3 regions of the Cytobacillus sp. FSL R5-0377 genome follow, and region 2 is predicted to be linked to each of the others. Evidence: riboswitches for the same ligand, from Rfam matches in the RefSeq annotation. Region 2 holds a riboswitch; each other region holds the start of a gene.
The links. A riboswitch is a leader RNA that binds a small molecule or an ion and turns the genes downstream of it on or off. The one in region 2 is predicted to bind thiamine pyrophosphate.
Positions count from the first base shown of each region.

Region 1: linked by a shared signal. The riboswitch ahead of tenA (thiaminase II) and the one ahead of thiM (hydroxyethylthiazole kinase) in region 2 are both predicted to bind thiamine pyrophosphate.
Region 3: linked by a shared signal. The riboswitch ahead of NSQ49_RS04955 (ABC transporter substrate-binding protein) and the one ahead of thiM (hydroxyethylthiazole kinase) in region 2 are both predicted to bind thiamine pyrophosphate.

Region 1 is NZ_JBBORA010000001.1:2,031,590-2,036,434, reverse strand. Features, by position in the region: gene NSQ49_RS10490 (PaaI family thioesterase) at 1-40, opposite strand, end outside; gene NSQ49_RS10485 (alpha-hydroxy-acid oxidizing protein) at 215-1,333, shown strand; TPP riboswitch at 1,561-1,676, shown strand; gene thiW (energy coupling factor transporter S component ThiW) at 1,790-2,281, shown strand; TPP riboswitch at 2,432-2,534, shown strand; gene tenA (thiaminase II) at 2,593-3,282, shown strand; gene gvpA (gas vesicle structural protein GvpA) at 3,639-3,899, shown strand; gene NSQ49_RS10465 (gas vesicle protein GvpP) at 3,940-4,446, shown strand; gene gvpQ (gas vesicle protein GvpQ) at 4,483-4,845, shown strand, end outside.
Region 2 is NZ_JBBORA010000001.1:125,150-129,994, reverse strand. Features, by position in the region: gene thiE (thiamine phosphate synthase) at 286-945, opposite strand; gene thiD (bifunctional hydroxymethylpyrimidine kinase/phosphomethylpyrimidine kinase) at 929-1,756, opposite strand; gene thiM (hydroxyethylthiazole kinase) at 1,769-2,581, opposite strand; TPP riboswitch at 2,688-2,800, opposite strand; gene NSQ49_RS00615 (OsmC family protein) at 2,915-3,385, shown strand; gene NSQ49_RS00610 (Cof-type HAD-IIB family hydrolase) at 3,403-4,152, opposite strand; gene NSQ49_RS00605 (CBO0543 family protein) at 4,296-4,811, shown strand.
Region 3 is NZ_JBBORA010000001.1:1,008,214-1,013,058, forward strand. Features, by position in the region: gene NSQ49_RS04945 (NAD-dependent deacylase) at 14-736, opposite strand; gene NSQ49_RS04950 (YkvA family protein) at 884-1,297, shown strand; TPP riboswitch at 1,375-1,483, shown strand; gene NSQ49_RS04955 (ABC transporter substrate-binding protein) at 1,594-2,592, shown strand; gene NSQ49_RS04960 (thiamine-binding protein) at 2,607-2,900, shown strand; gene NSQ49_RS04965 (ABC transporter permease) at 2,897-3,664, shown strand; gene NSQ49_RS04970 (ABC transporter ATP-binding protein) at 3,661-4,395, shown strand; gene NSQ49_RS04975 (TatD family hydrolase) at 4,407-4,845, shown strand, end outside.

The sequences.
Region 1 (4,845 bases), 1.9 Mb from region 2:
GGAATTTCAGAAACTCATCAAAAGGCTGCTTGATTAACATTTGGTACACTCCAATTTCATTTAGTTAAGATGGTTATTCCCGATTCTTTGTGAAATCCCTGCTTATTGAGACTCTTTTTTTGCCAGGGAGAGACTCCAAAATTATTACATGGTTTCAAATAATCCATAAAAATGATATTATTTTCAATAAATTCAAAAAAAGGCGGGCGGGAAAATGGCAAAAGTAGAGAATATTAGTTTCGCTGAAAACTTTCCTATTTCATTTAAGGAGCTTGAAAAGGAAGCGGAGAAAGTGATGGGAGCAGACGGTTTTGGCTATGTTCAATCAGGAGCCGGCGGGGAAGAAACGCTTAGAAAGAATATCGACTCCTTTGCAAAATACTCAATTGTGCCGAGAATGCTGAAGGATGTTTCCATGCCGGATATAAGTGTGAACATATTTGGAAAAACATATCCTTATCCTATTTTCCTTGCTCCGATTGGAATGCAGCGGCTTGAACATAATGAGGGAGAAATGGCATCTGCACGTGCAGCAGCTTCATTTGGCATTCCATTTATCCAGAGCACAGTTTCCAGTTATTCCATTGAAGAAATAGCCAGCACCACAGGCACGAGTCCCAAATGGTTCCAGCTATATTGGTCCAATTATGAAGAAGCATCGTTCAGCATGGTCCGGCGCGCGGAGGAAGCGGGGTATGAGGCCATTGTGTTAACGGTTGATACGGTGATGATGGGATGGAGGGAGGCTGATCTAAGAAATAACTTTTCCCCCTTAAAGCTTGGCTATGGAAAAGCTAATTATGAAAGTGATCCAGTCTTTATGGCCTCTCTCCAGGATGGCGATATCGTACAGGGAATCCTTAATAATATTCATCATCCAACATTAAGCTGGGAGCATATTGCGAGATTAAAGGAGAAAACAAGCCTGCCCATTTTATTAAAGGGCATTCTCCACCCTGAAGATGCCGGGCTGGCCGTTGAAAGAGGGATAGATGGAATCATTGTCTCCAATCATGGCGGCAGACAGCTTGATGGAGTGATTGCGGCGATTGATGCGCTCGGACCGATTGCGAAGGAAGTTAAAGGGCGGATCCCGGTTTTGTTTGACAGCGGCATTCGACGAGGTTCAGATGTGGTTAAAGCTCTGGCGCTGGGAGCCGACGCCGTTTGCCTGGGGAGGCCGTATGTGTATGGCCTGGCCATTGGCGGGCAGGCTGGAGTTGAAAAAGTACTTGCCAACTTTATAGAAGAAACAAAAGTGTCGCTTTCCCTGGCAGGGGTAGGGAGCTTAAAGGATATTGCCGGTCTGCAGCTAATTCGAATGAAGTATTAAGTGTTATCAAACTTCCTGCCATGAAAAATTATAGTCTATGAAAAAGAGCCAAAATGAAAACGGACAAGCCTATTGCGCTAATTAATGACGAATCTGTTCAAAGCTCCGCAGCAGAAAATGATGAGCGCTTAATTCAATCCATCAAGAAAAGTATATAAGCGAAAAGATTGATGACATTGACGGAATAATTTGATAAGCTTGAAGTAGCTTATCAAATTAAATATCTATGTAACTACTAGGGGTGCCCCGAATGCGTGGGCTGAGAGGAAAGCGCGTATAGCTTTCCGACTCTTATGGACCTGATCTGGTTAATGCCAGCGGAGGGAAGTAGGATTTGACTATATGTCGATTCATTTACTTTAACCAAGCCAGGTCCTTGTCGGGATCTGGCTTTTTTGTATACATACTTCTCATCCTGATAAGCAATCAGGCTGCCCTTTTAGAAAGGAGGTATAGATGAACAAAACCCGATTGTTAACTGCGATGGCTTTATTTGTAGCAATAGGGACACTCGGATCCCATTTGCTCTGGTTTCCCGCAGGAGCAGCTAAGGCCTATCCGGTCCAGCATGCGGTAAATGTATTGGCAGCGGTGACACTTGGTCCCCTGCCGGCAGCAGCTGTCGCTTTTATGATTGCATTGCTGCGTAATTTGCTTGGATTCGGGACGCTGCTTGCGTTCCTAGGCGGAATGATCGGTGCGTTTTTGGCTGGTGTTCTTTATTTGAAATTCAGACGGAAAATATGGGCTGCCATTGGAGAGGTAGTGGGCACCGGCATAATTGGTGCATTGTTTGCCGTTCCGTACGCAAAGCTTCTCATGGGCAGTTCAGCTGGTGCATTCTTCTTCATGCCGCCGTTTCTGATCAGCAGCATTGCCGGTGCGGCGATAGGCTGGATGGTATTGGCGAAGGTTAAAGAGAAAAATCTGATTCGAGCAATGGGATGATTTTGGGATGGAATGCGGTTGGGTATGCTCAGGACGAGGAATTCCAGAAGAATAACCTGACTTTATGAGCATTTTTCACGGATTTATAGCGATATCCCAAAGTTATGAGAGGAAAACTTCAAGCTAGGTAAAAAACAATTAAAAACGTTAGAAAACTGCTAGGGGCGCTACGGCTGAGATAAGGAGCTTTTTCCTTTGTCCCTTGGAACCTGATCTGGATAATGCCAGCGCAGGGAAGCAGTGAGGACCTCAATCTAAATCCTCATGCTTTTTCCCCGGCAGCTTCTGAGTTTAATAGGAGGCTATTTTTTATGACTTTTTCAGAGATTTTGCGCAAAGAAAATGAAGATTTATTTCAGATGATATTTGAGCACCCATTTGTCCAGGGCATTGGGAGAGGAGATGTGCCGAAAGAGGCGCTTGCTCATTACATTAAAGCGGACTTTGAGTATTTGAATGCATTCATGCATATTTATGGGATTGCCATTTCAAAATCTGCGGAGCGCAAGGATATTGCTTATTTTAATCAGCAGATAGAATTTGTATTGAACAGCGAAGTGCATCCTCATCATAATTTCTGCCAGCAGATTGGGGTAGATTATGAAGCATTGCAGGGGTATCCGCTCCCTCCGACAGCTGATCATTATGTAAAACATATGATGTATCATGCCCACACAGGCGGAATGGGTGAAATCCTCGCTGCATTATTGCCTTGTCCATGGACATATTGGGAGATTGGGCTTGAGCTCATGAAGCAATATGAGCCAGATGAGAACCATCCGTTTTATCCATGGATCTCATTTTATGCAAATCTAAGAGTCGAAGCGGTGACCATGAATATGAGAAACCGTTTGGATGAGCTTGCTGAAGGGGCATCACCGGAAGAAAGACAGCGGATGAAGGATGCTTTCCGGAAAAGCTGCCAGCTGGAGCTTGGTTTCTGGGAGATGGCTTATACCTGTGAAAAGTGGCCGGCAGGCATTCCGGCAGCAACTTCATAAAACCATTATTTGCCTGAAGCTCTTACTGCAGGTGTTTCGAAAATTAAAATTCATAGTAGGGGGTGCACTAAATAGTGCGCCTCTTTTTTGTTATAAAAAACGTTTAAAAATGCTCAAAGAGTGGCTCTAAACGAATGTAATGAAATTGTAATAATCAAACGGTTGATACTCAGAAACGGATGTTTAATCACTTTCTAATATTACTGGAAAGCGAAGTGATGAAAAATTTCAAGAAAAGATTGGGAATGGTAATTTATGCCCCGTTTTAACCTTCTGGCCTGAAGGTATTTATAACTTAAACCCTAAATTTACTCGTACATCGTCCCGCTATGCAAAAGCCGAAAGGAGATGGAAATATGAGTGTTCAAAAAAGTACGGATAGCTCCAGCCTTGCAGAAGTTATAGACAGGATCTTAGACAAAGGAATTGTGATTGATGCATTTGTGAGAGTTTCTCTTGTCGGGATCGAAATTCTGACAGTTGAAGCGCGAGTGGTCATTGCCAGTGTGGATACGTGGCTGCGCTATGCTGAAGCGGTTGGTTTATTAACAGATGAAGTGCAAGAGGATGGCCTTATGGATAGAGGACAAAATCAGAAACCGCAATTTAGCGTATAGAGAAAAAAATTAAACATTAAAAAGAAATGAGGCAGTAAACATGGAAAATCAAGAAGCAAACAATCAGACAGGAAATGAAATTAATAATCAGAGCAGTGAAGCAACACAAAATCAGGAAGTAAATCAGTGCAGCGAAGAAAATGAGCAAGCCGAAAACGGCAATGAATTGAAAGAAAAGAAGGAAGGCTCTAACTTTTCTATGAATCTGGCTATTGTGGGCGGGGTTGTAGGAGCAGGAATAGGGTTGCTTGCGAATCCTCAGACGAGCAAAAAAATCATTTCAAACTTAAGCGATTCTGAATTTGTAAAGGTTGCAGGAAAGGAATTTAAAAAGACGGCCCAGGAGCTTCTTGCCGGGCAAGCACAAAACAGTGTTAAACATTTAGCTGAGGGTTATCTGAGTAAAATTGAGGACGGACTTCTTTCTCCTAAAAAGGATCGCGGAGGAGATGAGAAGTATCAGGAAATCAAGGAAGAGAACAAACACTTAAATGAACGTCTGCAAAGAATTGAAAATATGTTGAACGATCTGGTGGAATCCAAGTAACAATAAGTCTTTTTTTTATGAACCGGGGTGATTTAGATGGACAAAAGAGTAAGGAAAGTCGTTAAAAAGATTGCAAAAAGTGCGATTAAGCGTGCCCCGGAGCCGCTGAAAGAAAAAGCAAAGGAAGTAGTAGCGGAAAAGGCAAAGGAGAAAATCACAGAAAGTATTCAGAACAAAGGAGAAGAATTTACCGAGAAGCTGGAGAGTGCACGAGACGATTTTGCCGATAATGTCCATGAAAAAGCAGGAGAAGCAAAAGAAAAAACCCAGGAAGTATTGCTTTCTGCAAGAGAGAAGCTGGGAAAGGTTGTTGAAGCCGGGGAAAGCTTCCAAGAGAAAATGTCTTCAGCAAATGAAGATAAACATGACGATAAGAGAAAAGTAAAAGGTGTCAAAAAT
Region 2 (4,845 bases):
AAAGCACTGATGTTTGAAGGGCAGCCGGCAATACTAATAGTTCCTGGATATTGGCTGATCTTCTTTGCATGAAATCAACGCAATTCCCTGCTTCATTAATCTTGCTAAAGCCAGCTAAAATAGTCTAAAGAAAGCGGTGTGATAAATATAACAAACTTACTGCCATTAATTCTGAATTTGCACATCTTTGCCTCTATGCCTTTTGGCCAATAAGACAATAAAAATTTTTCTAACTAGAAGACTCCGGTGCTTGATGAGCAGGGCGGCTTACAAATAAAGCCCATATTATTGAACACTTTTCTGTACGGCTTCTTTGAGCTCTCCTGCTGATTTTTCCGGGGATTCCGCTAGGCTGATTGCCGTAATGACTGAAACGCCGTCTGCGCCAGCATCCATTATCGGAGGTGTATTTTTAGCATTTATTCCCCCGATACCCACCACAGGAATCTCGATGGAAGCAGATCTCAATTCTTTTAAAAACGTAAGCCCCTGCACAGCTTTGGCATCCTTCTTTGTGCTTGTCGGATAAATAGGGCCAATGCCTAGGTAGTCGGCCCCCTGCCTGATCGCTGCTTCTGCTTCCATCATATTATGAACGGAGACACCAAGAATTTTGCTGCCAATTATCCTGCGGACCACATCTGCCGGTTCATCCTCCTGGCCAATATGGACACCATCTGCATTTAGGCGAATAGCCAATTCGATATCGTCATTAACAATAAAAGGAATACTGCTCTCTCTGCAGATTGCCTGAAGTTTTTTTGCAAGGCGTTCCTTCTCATTGCCATGCAGGCATCCTGCTCCTTTTTCACGGAATTGAAACAGGGTGATGCCCCCTTGAATCGCTGATCGGAGAATTTCTTCAGGATCTTGATGGCAATTAACGCTTCCCATGATGAAATATACCTTTAGCCAGTCTCTCATTTGTTTAGTATTGACTTCCATGTATGAGGCTCTCCTTTTTCTTGGCATTAAAGGCCCAATGATTGGTTGGCCCATGGCCGCTGCCAATTTTTAAGTCATTTTCAATTGCTGCCTGGATAAATTGCTTAGCGCGATCTGCAGCCAGGGGTACAGATAGGCCGTCAGCGAGGCCAGCTGTGATGGCAGCCGAAAAAGTGCAGCCTGTGCCGTGCGTGTTCACTGTTTCGATTCTATTACTCTTGAATTCGGTAAAACATTCTCCATCAAATAATAGATCCGCAGCCATTTTTCCCTCCTCATGGCCGCCCTTTATGATGACATGTCTTGCTCCAAGCCTGTGCAATTCATAAGCAGCCTTCTTTTTATCATCCATAGACCGGATGATAGTATCCGTTAATACCTCTGCTTCTGGAATATTGGGTGTAATCACCATGGAAAGCGGAATCAAATGCTTTTTCATTGCTAAAATAGCTTCAGTCTGAAGAAGGCTTGCTCCGCCCTTAGCAATCATCACAGGATCAATGACGATATTTTTCCAGCCGTAATTTGCCATCTCCTTTGAAACAGTTTCAATGATCTCAGCACTGAACAGCATTCCAGTTTTGACTGCATCCGGACTTAAATCTTCTCCTATGGATTGTATTTGGGATGCAACCGCATCTGCGGTCATTGGAAAAACTCCCTGTACTCCTCTGGTGTTTTGGGCGGTTACGGCAGTTAAAGCTGACATGCCGAATACACCCAGTTCCTGAAAGGTTTTTAAGTCTGCCTGAATACCTGCACCTCCTCCGCTGTCTGATCCCGCTATAGTTAATGCTTTGTTCACTTTCATATGTATTGCCTCCTATCCTTCCGTTTTTTCAATTGAACCGCGCATTTCAACATCTTCAGCTGAAATATTATATAAGCTGTTCAAAAACTCTATCTGGAAAGTGCCCGGGCCCCTGCCATCTGTTTTTTCTGCTGCGATTTCGGCGGCAGAGCCATATACGACCAGAGCAGCAGCTGCCGCTATTACAGGATCTTTTTCAACTGCTGCGAAAGCTCCTACGACAGAAGTCAAAAGACATCCGGCACCCGTTACCTTCGTTAATAGGGAATGTCCATTGCGGATGGTAAATGTAGTATGTCCATCTGTAACAATGTCCTGTTTGCCTGTTATGACGGTGACTGAACCAAGTTTATTTGCTGCAGATTTGGCAAGCTCTAATGTGTTTCCTTCTGCTTCTCCTGCATCGACGCCCTTAATATTCCATTGCTGTCCTGCGGCATTGGCGATTTCTGCCGCATTGCCTCTTATGATGCTAATATCTAATTCTTTCATTATTCGATTGGCAGTTTCTGTGCGGTAGGCAGTGGCGCCGGCGCCAACAGGATCAAAAATAACCGGCACCCCATGCTGATTGGCTGATTTTCCTGCGATAAGCATACTTTTCACTTCTTTTTCAGACAGTGTTCCCATATTCAGAACCAGTGCCCCGGCGATTTTAGCCATATCACCCGCCTCTTCATGCGCATAGGCCATGACAGGTGATGCTCCAATAGCCAGCAGGCCATTGGCAGTGAAATTGGTTACTACTACATTGGTGATATTATGTACTAATGGATTTATCTCTCTTACTTTCTCCAATAGGCTGGTAATTTCTTGAATGTTCACATCTATTCCTCCTCTGCAAATGCTGCTTAATAGTTTCTTAAGGGAACACAAAAAGCCAGATCCCATATATGGACCTGGCTGAATAATCTGTAGAGAGTCATTTGGTTCTCCGCAATTACTACTTTCCTACGCTGGTATAATCCAGATCAGGTCCGAAGGGTAAAAAACAGTCCGGTTTCTTTCTCAGCCCGCGAGCATCGGGCACCCCTAGCAGTAAAACTATTAAGTTGGCTGTTTTTATCTTAGCCTGAATCGTGAAATCTGTAAAGCTTGCAATTCTGCCGCTTCCTCTTTAAGGTGTAAGTAAGAATACATAGCTTGGAGGATTCAGATATGGCTGAACACCATTTTTACTTGAAAGCACATTGGCCTGGTCTTCGCAATGATGTGGGGGAAATAGAAACAGGCGGCTTGAGAACAAAGGTATCCATTCCACCGGAAATGGACGGTCCCGGAATCGGAACGAATCCGGATGAAATGCTGCTTGGGGCGGCGGCTGCTTGTTATATTATTACCCTTGCAGCCATGATGGAACGCAGCCGGCTCGATAAAGAGGACCTCACGATGGAGTCAGTCGGAATTGTGGATGTCACAAAAGGTGTGATTACGTACAAAAAGATTATTCATCGTCCAGTTATCGTGCTGAAGGCAGACGCCGATGGAAAGGACTATACACTTGCTAAGAAGCTGGCGCAAAAAGCGGAAGCATCCTGTATGATCTCAAGGGCCATTAAAGGAAATGTGGAAGTCGAAGTACAGGAAACCATCCGCAATAATAAAACAAACGAAACACCGGCAGGATAGCCGGTGTTTCGTTCAGATTAAAGAGCCCATTTACGGATGGCCAGTGCAACGCCGGCTTCATCATTCGTTCCTGTTACAGCATCGGCTGTTTCTTTAACAATGTCCTGTGCATTTCCCATCGCTACTCCCCAGCCTGATTCCTCAATCATGGCAATATCGTTCAAGCTGTCTCCCATGGCCATTACATTTTCCATTGAAATACCAAGGAGTTCGGTTACTTTGAGGATTCCTATGGCTTTGTTGATGCCTAAAGCATTGACTTCAATATTGGTTAAGCTTGAGTTGGTAATTTCGAGATCGCCCTTTGATCGAAGTTCCTTATGGATCAGTTCCCTGATCGCATCATCTGAAATATCAAACCCAAATTTAAGCCATTCATGGTCATGGATATTTTCCGGCATTTCGTTCATCCACACCCGTTCACAGCTGGTTGCCCAGAAATTGGTCTTGTGTGTCTGAGACAGATTCCACATCCATTCCATTACTTTAGAATCCACTGGAGCTCTTAAAATGGATTCACCATCAGGTCCAAATATTTCGCTGCCATTTACCGTGATCAAATAAGAATTTAATTCAAGAGAATCAGCATGATCGCCTGCCGTTAATCTGGATCTGCCAGTGCTCAAAATAACTTCGATGCCTTTCTCCTTTGCCTCTTTTATAGCTGCACGGTTCTCTTCAGGAATTTCTCCTTTGGAATTCAGTAATGTTCCATCCATATCAAGGGCGATTAATTTAATTTGCGGTGGAATTTTAGAATCTTTCATAATCCTCTTCCTTTCTTCTATTAACACAATAAAGCCATTATATAGGTAAGCCGGCTTTCCTTCAAAGAAGGCGCATTCCAGATGAATACTTTTAAGGAAAATGGAAATACCTGTATGTATTAAATATTAAAGGTGATGTTACTATGTATCTCGCACTTGTGATGATCGTATGGATTTTGTTCGCTTACCGCTTTATTGACTGGTCGCAGTGGAGAAAGCAATATCCGACTGTTTTATTTTTTATTGCAATCAACCTGACCTACAATATGCTCTATTTTAATCATACACTATGGGCTTTTAGAGGCATTACGGCGGAATGGCTGAATCATTCAATTATTAACTTAGCCTTCACTTTTTTTATTACACCTATGGCTCTGATCATTTATCTGCAGCGCTACCCTGAATATAAAAAACAGGGATACATATACTCTGCTGTATGGATTGGCTTTTTTACGATTATTCAATCACTGTTTGCCCACAAAGGAATGTATGTGTACGATAACGGCTGGAACAGCTGGCATAATATTTGGCTGAATATCGCTTTATTTGCTGTATTGCGAATCCACTATCGAAGACCGGCGGTTGCCATGCTGATTTCCCTGCCTGCTGCGGTGGTATTCTATTTATTATTCCCTGTTCCATTGGACAGCCTAAAATAAATGCATACATAAAGCGAGGTGTACTGGAATGATT
Region 3 (4,845 bases), 880 kb from region 2:
TATTATAAGATACTCATTCTCCCGCTGTTAAAAGGCCATCTAGTTCTTCGAGTACGTCACCAATTTTGCGGTCATGGATTACTTCATCTGCATAAAAGTCAAAATCAGTGGGTTCCATATTAATTATCACCAGTTTTGCTCCGTTTTGTTTCGCTATCAGCGGAAACTGATTTGCCGGGGTCACAGTCAAGGATGATCCCAGTACAATAAATAGTTCTGCCTTGTCTGATTCATCTGCCGCAAAATCTAATGCCTGCTCCGGCAGCATTTCTCCAAACAGAACTACTGAAGGACGAAGCATTCCCCCGCAATTACATTGAGTATGCCCATGCAAATAACCCTCGCTTGGGAACACTTCTTTACATTCCTGGCAGTGGAGTGTCTGCAGATTACCATGAAGCTCTGATACATTTTTACTGCCAGCAAGCCGATGAAATCCATCAACGTTTTGAGTTATAATACTCTTTATCATGCCTCTCTTTTCCCAATCAGCAAGAATATAATGGCCTTTATGAGGATTACACTCTTTCAGTCCGATTACCCTGTGCCGATAAAAATCTATAAATTCATTCACATTTTGATTTAATGCTTCCGTACTGGCAATTTTTCCAGGATCTTTCCCGTTCCATAATCCATTGTTGGCTGACCTGAAATCAGGCAGCCCGCTTTCCGTTGACATCCCTGCTCCAGCTAGTATTACTGTATATTTTGATTCCTTCAGCCATTTTTCAATCATAAATACCAGCTCCCACTAAATATATTGATACTGCTTAATGCTTATTTCCATTTTTTTCTTCAGGTTAAATGTTTATGTCATGTCACGTATGCGGTAAATAATAGATTATAACTGTTTACCCGAATTATCAATATAGGAGTGATGGCTATGCCTGAAATAGAAACGAAAGACTATAAGGATGGCTATAAAAAATTTTCTTCCAGGGCAAAACGCTACGCAGAGGATCCCGAAAAAACGAAAGGACTGCTAAAAAAGGCGACACTTAAAGCAGATAAAAACAAATCCTCATTAAATGATATATGGGAAAAGTTTCAGCTGCTGATTGATTTAGTCAGGGCATGGTCAAAAGGTGATTACCGGCATATCTCCAAAAAATCAATTATCTTTATTATTGCTTCCATTCTATACTTTGTTTCCCCTATCGACCTGGTTCCAGACTTTTTAATTGGAATGGGGATTTTGGATGACGCAGCAGTACTGGGCTTTGCCGTCAGTCAAATATCAGGGGAGCTTGAGAAATTCAAAACCTGGAAAGACAGCAGGACAATTGAAATGAAATAAATTTCAAATGCTGTCCTTTTTTATATTGTCTGCTATAATAATGATGGAAAGTATTCATGTCTGTTAAAATTATATAGCAAGAAATGTAGGGGAACCGGTGTGCCGGTTGAGACTTCATCCTTAAGATGCTGACCCTTTGAACCTGATCTGGCTAATACCGGCGTAGGGAACATATTCTTAAACATCATAAATGTTTTTTTATATGCGTCCCGGTATTATGCCGGGGCGTTTTTTAATTTTCAGGGCAGACTAATACCCACTTTCCTTACTACATAAAAGCTTTTGGAGGTTTCATTATGAAAAAATGTATAGCTGCTATTTCTGCGCTTCTTCTGCTGCTTACCGGATGTGCCGGCAGCGGCCAGACTGGAAAAGAAGATGCAGGCAGCAAACAAGAATTGAAAAAGGTTACTGTCGTTCTGGATTGGACACCCAATACCAATCATACCGGCTTATACGCCGCAAAGGAAAAAGGCTATTTTAAAGAAGAAGGACTTGATGTCGAAATCATCATGCCAGGTGAGGCAGGAGCAGATCAATTGACCGCATCAGGCAAGGCAGATTTCGGTGTCAGCTATCAGGAAAGCATTACGGAAGCGCGGGTACAGGGTGTGCCACTGGTTTCAATAGCTGCTGTCATTCAGCACAATACTTCCGGTTTTGCATCCCCTGCTGAAAAAAATATTAAATCGCCGAAAGATTTTGAAGGAAAAACTTATGGCGGCTGGGGGGCACCTGTAGAAAAATCAGTAATTGACTCTCTAATGAAAAAGGAAAATGCTGATGTCGATAAAGTGTCAATTGTGAACATGGGAGATGCAGACTTTTTTACAGCCGTTAAAAGAGATATAGACTTCGCATGGATTTATTACGGATGGACAGGTGTAGAAGCTGAGCTTCGAGGGGAAAAGATTAATATGGTCTACCTTACAGACTACTCTGATAAACTGGATTACTACACGCCTGTACTGGCAACTAGTGAAAAAATGATTGCAGATGATCCGGAGACTGTCAAAGCATTTGTAAAAGCAGCAGCCAAAGGATATGAATTTGCAATCAACGAACCTGGCGAAGCAGCTGATATTTTGTTAAAGCATGCTCCTGACCTTGACAGTGACTTGGTCAAAAAGAGCCAGGAGTGGCTATCTCCGCGCTATCAGGATGATGCTTCCAGATGGGGAGAACAAAAGCTTGAAGTCTGGGAAAACTATGCACACTGGATGCATGAAAATGGTCTTTTAGAAAAAGAATTAGATGCCGGCAAAGCATTTACAAATGACTTCCTGCCGGAATAAGGGGAGTTTATAAAATGGCAAACGCACTTGTAAGCATTCAAATCATACCAAAAACAAAAGATGGGGAAAATGTTATACCATATGTTGATGAAGCAATCAGTGTCATTCAGCAATCGGGTGTTAAATACGAAGTTCATCCCCTGGAAACAACGATGGAAGGCGATTTAGAACATTTATTAAAAATCATTGCTGACATGAACAGAAAAATGATTGAAAAAGGAAGCAGCAATGTCATTTCACAGGTTAAGATCCTATATCAGCCTGCTGGAATTCAAATGAGTGATTTAACGGAGAAGTACCGTTCATGATCAGTGCAGTCAGAAAAGGATGGAGGCCGGCAGCGGTTCTCCTTCTTTTATTCATTTTTTGGGAGCTGGCGGTGAATCTGGCAGATGTCCCATCTTGGCTGCTTCCTCCCCCGACAGACATTATTCAGGAGGCGTTTTTAGGCTGGGAGGGCTTCCGCCTGCATCTTCAATCGACAATCCTGCTTTCACTATGGGGATTTGGCATAGGCACTGTCATTGGATTACTAACAGCTGTGATACTGCATTTATTGCCTTTTATTAGGGAGTCTGTTTACCCGCTTCTTATCCTTTCTCAAAATGTGCCAATAATTGTTCTGGCTCCTTTACTGGTTGTATGGTTCGGATTTGGCATACTGCCAAAGCTTATTGTCATTACGCTGGTATGCTTCTTCCCGATTACTGTTGCAGCATTGGATGGTTTTCGGCAAACACCGGGAGAACTCAGGCATTATATGCTGATGGCAGGGGCGAGCAGCGGACAGCTATTTTGGAAGCTGGAGCTCCCCCATTCCCTTCCATCTTTATTTTCAGGCCTAAAAATCTCTGCAACCTATAGTGTGATGGGTGCTGTCATATCTGAATGGCTTGGAGCTAAAGCCGGAATAGGGGTTTATATGACCCTAGCCTCTTCCTCATTTCGGACAGACCGTGTTTTTGTAGCCATTTTTGCGATTATGCTGTTAAGTTTGCTCCTTTTTGGAGCCATTTTACTGGCTGAACGTTTGCTTATTAAATGGAAGTCCCAGGAGAGTGGCAGGAAATGATACAATTATCGGTTAATTCTATATCGAAAAGTTTTGATTCCAATCAAGTATTAAACAATTTAAGCTTTCAAGTAAATGAAGGTGAATTTGTTTCGATTCTTGGTCCATCCGGCAGCGGAAAAAGCACTATATTCAACCTGATTGGCGGTATGCTCCTGCCAGATGAAGGTTCCATTAAGCTTGGGAATACAGAAATCAGCGGAAAACGCGGTTCAATTAGCTATATGCCCCAGACACCTTCCCTGATGCCATGGAGAACCATCCTCCAGAATGTTATGCTTGGCCAGGAAATTATGGGAAAAGCCGATCCGGAAACGGCCAGAAACATGCTTCAAAAAGCAGGACTCGGCGACTATGAAAATGCATATCCTCATGAATTGTCGGGAGGAATGAAACAAAGGGCTGCCTTTATCCGGGCATTATTGAGCCCGCAGCCGATCATATTGCTGGATGAACCTTTTTCAGCTTTAGACGAGCTCACCCGCCATGATATGCAAAAATGGCTTCTTGATATTTGGAACGAGCATAAACCGACAATTCTGTTTGTAACACATAATATTGAAGAAGCCCTTTACTTGTCTGATCGAATTTTGGTCCTGAGCAGTAAGCCTGCTAAAGTAATGAATGAATATGTGGTACCCTTTAACAGGCCAAGGGTGGAGGAACTTCTTCTCAATGAGGAATTCCTTGCCTGCAAAAGAAGTATCCATCATGCGCTGAAAAACCATTAGGAGGCAGGAGCATGGATAAATATATTGATTCCCATATTCACCTTGATAAATATAGTCATATGGATTTAGAAAGAATGTTTAATGAGCTGCCATTTCAGCTATCCCTTGTAACAGTTTCAAGCGATTTAGCCTCCTGTAAACGAAACCTTGCTCTTTCGGAAATTTATCCTTTTGTTAAACCTGCCTTTGGTTTTCATCCTGAACAGGCACTGCCCAGTGATCATGAAATTTCAGAGCTTTTCAGCTGGATGAAGATTCACAAAGAGCAAATGGCTGCTGTTGGCGAGGTTGGCCTTCCATACTATTTAAAATCTGAAGGAGTAAAGCAGCTTGGCGGGTATATTGAACTTCTCGAAGAATTCATTAAGCTTGCAAAAGAATGGGATAAGCCTATTGCCCTTCATGCAATTTATGATGATGCACCGACTGTATGCAATTTATTGGAAAAGC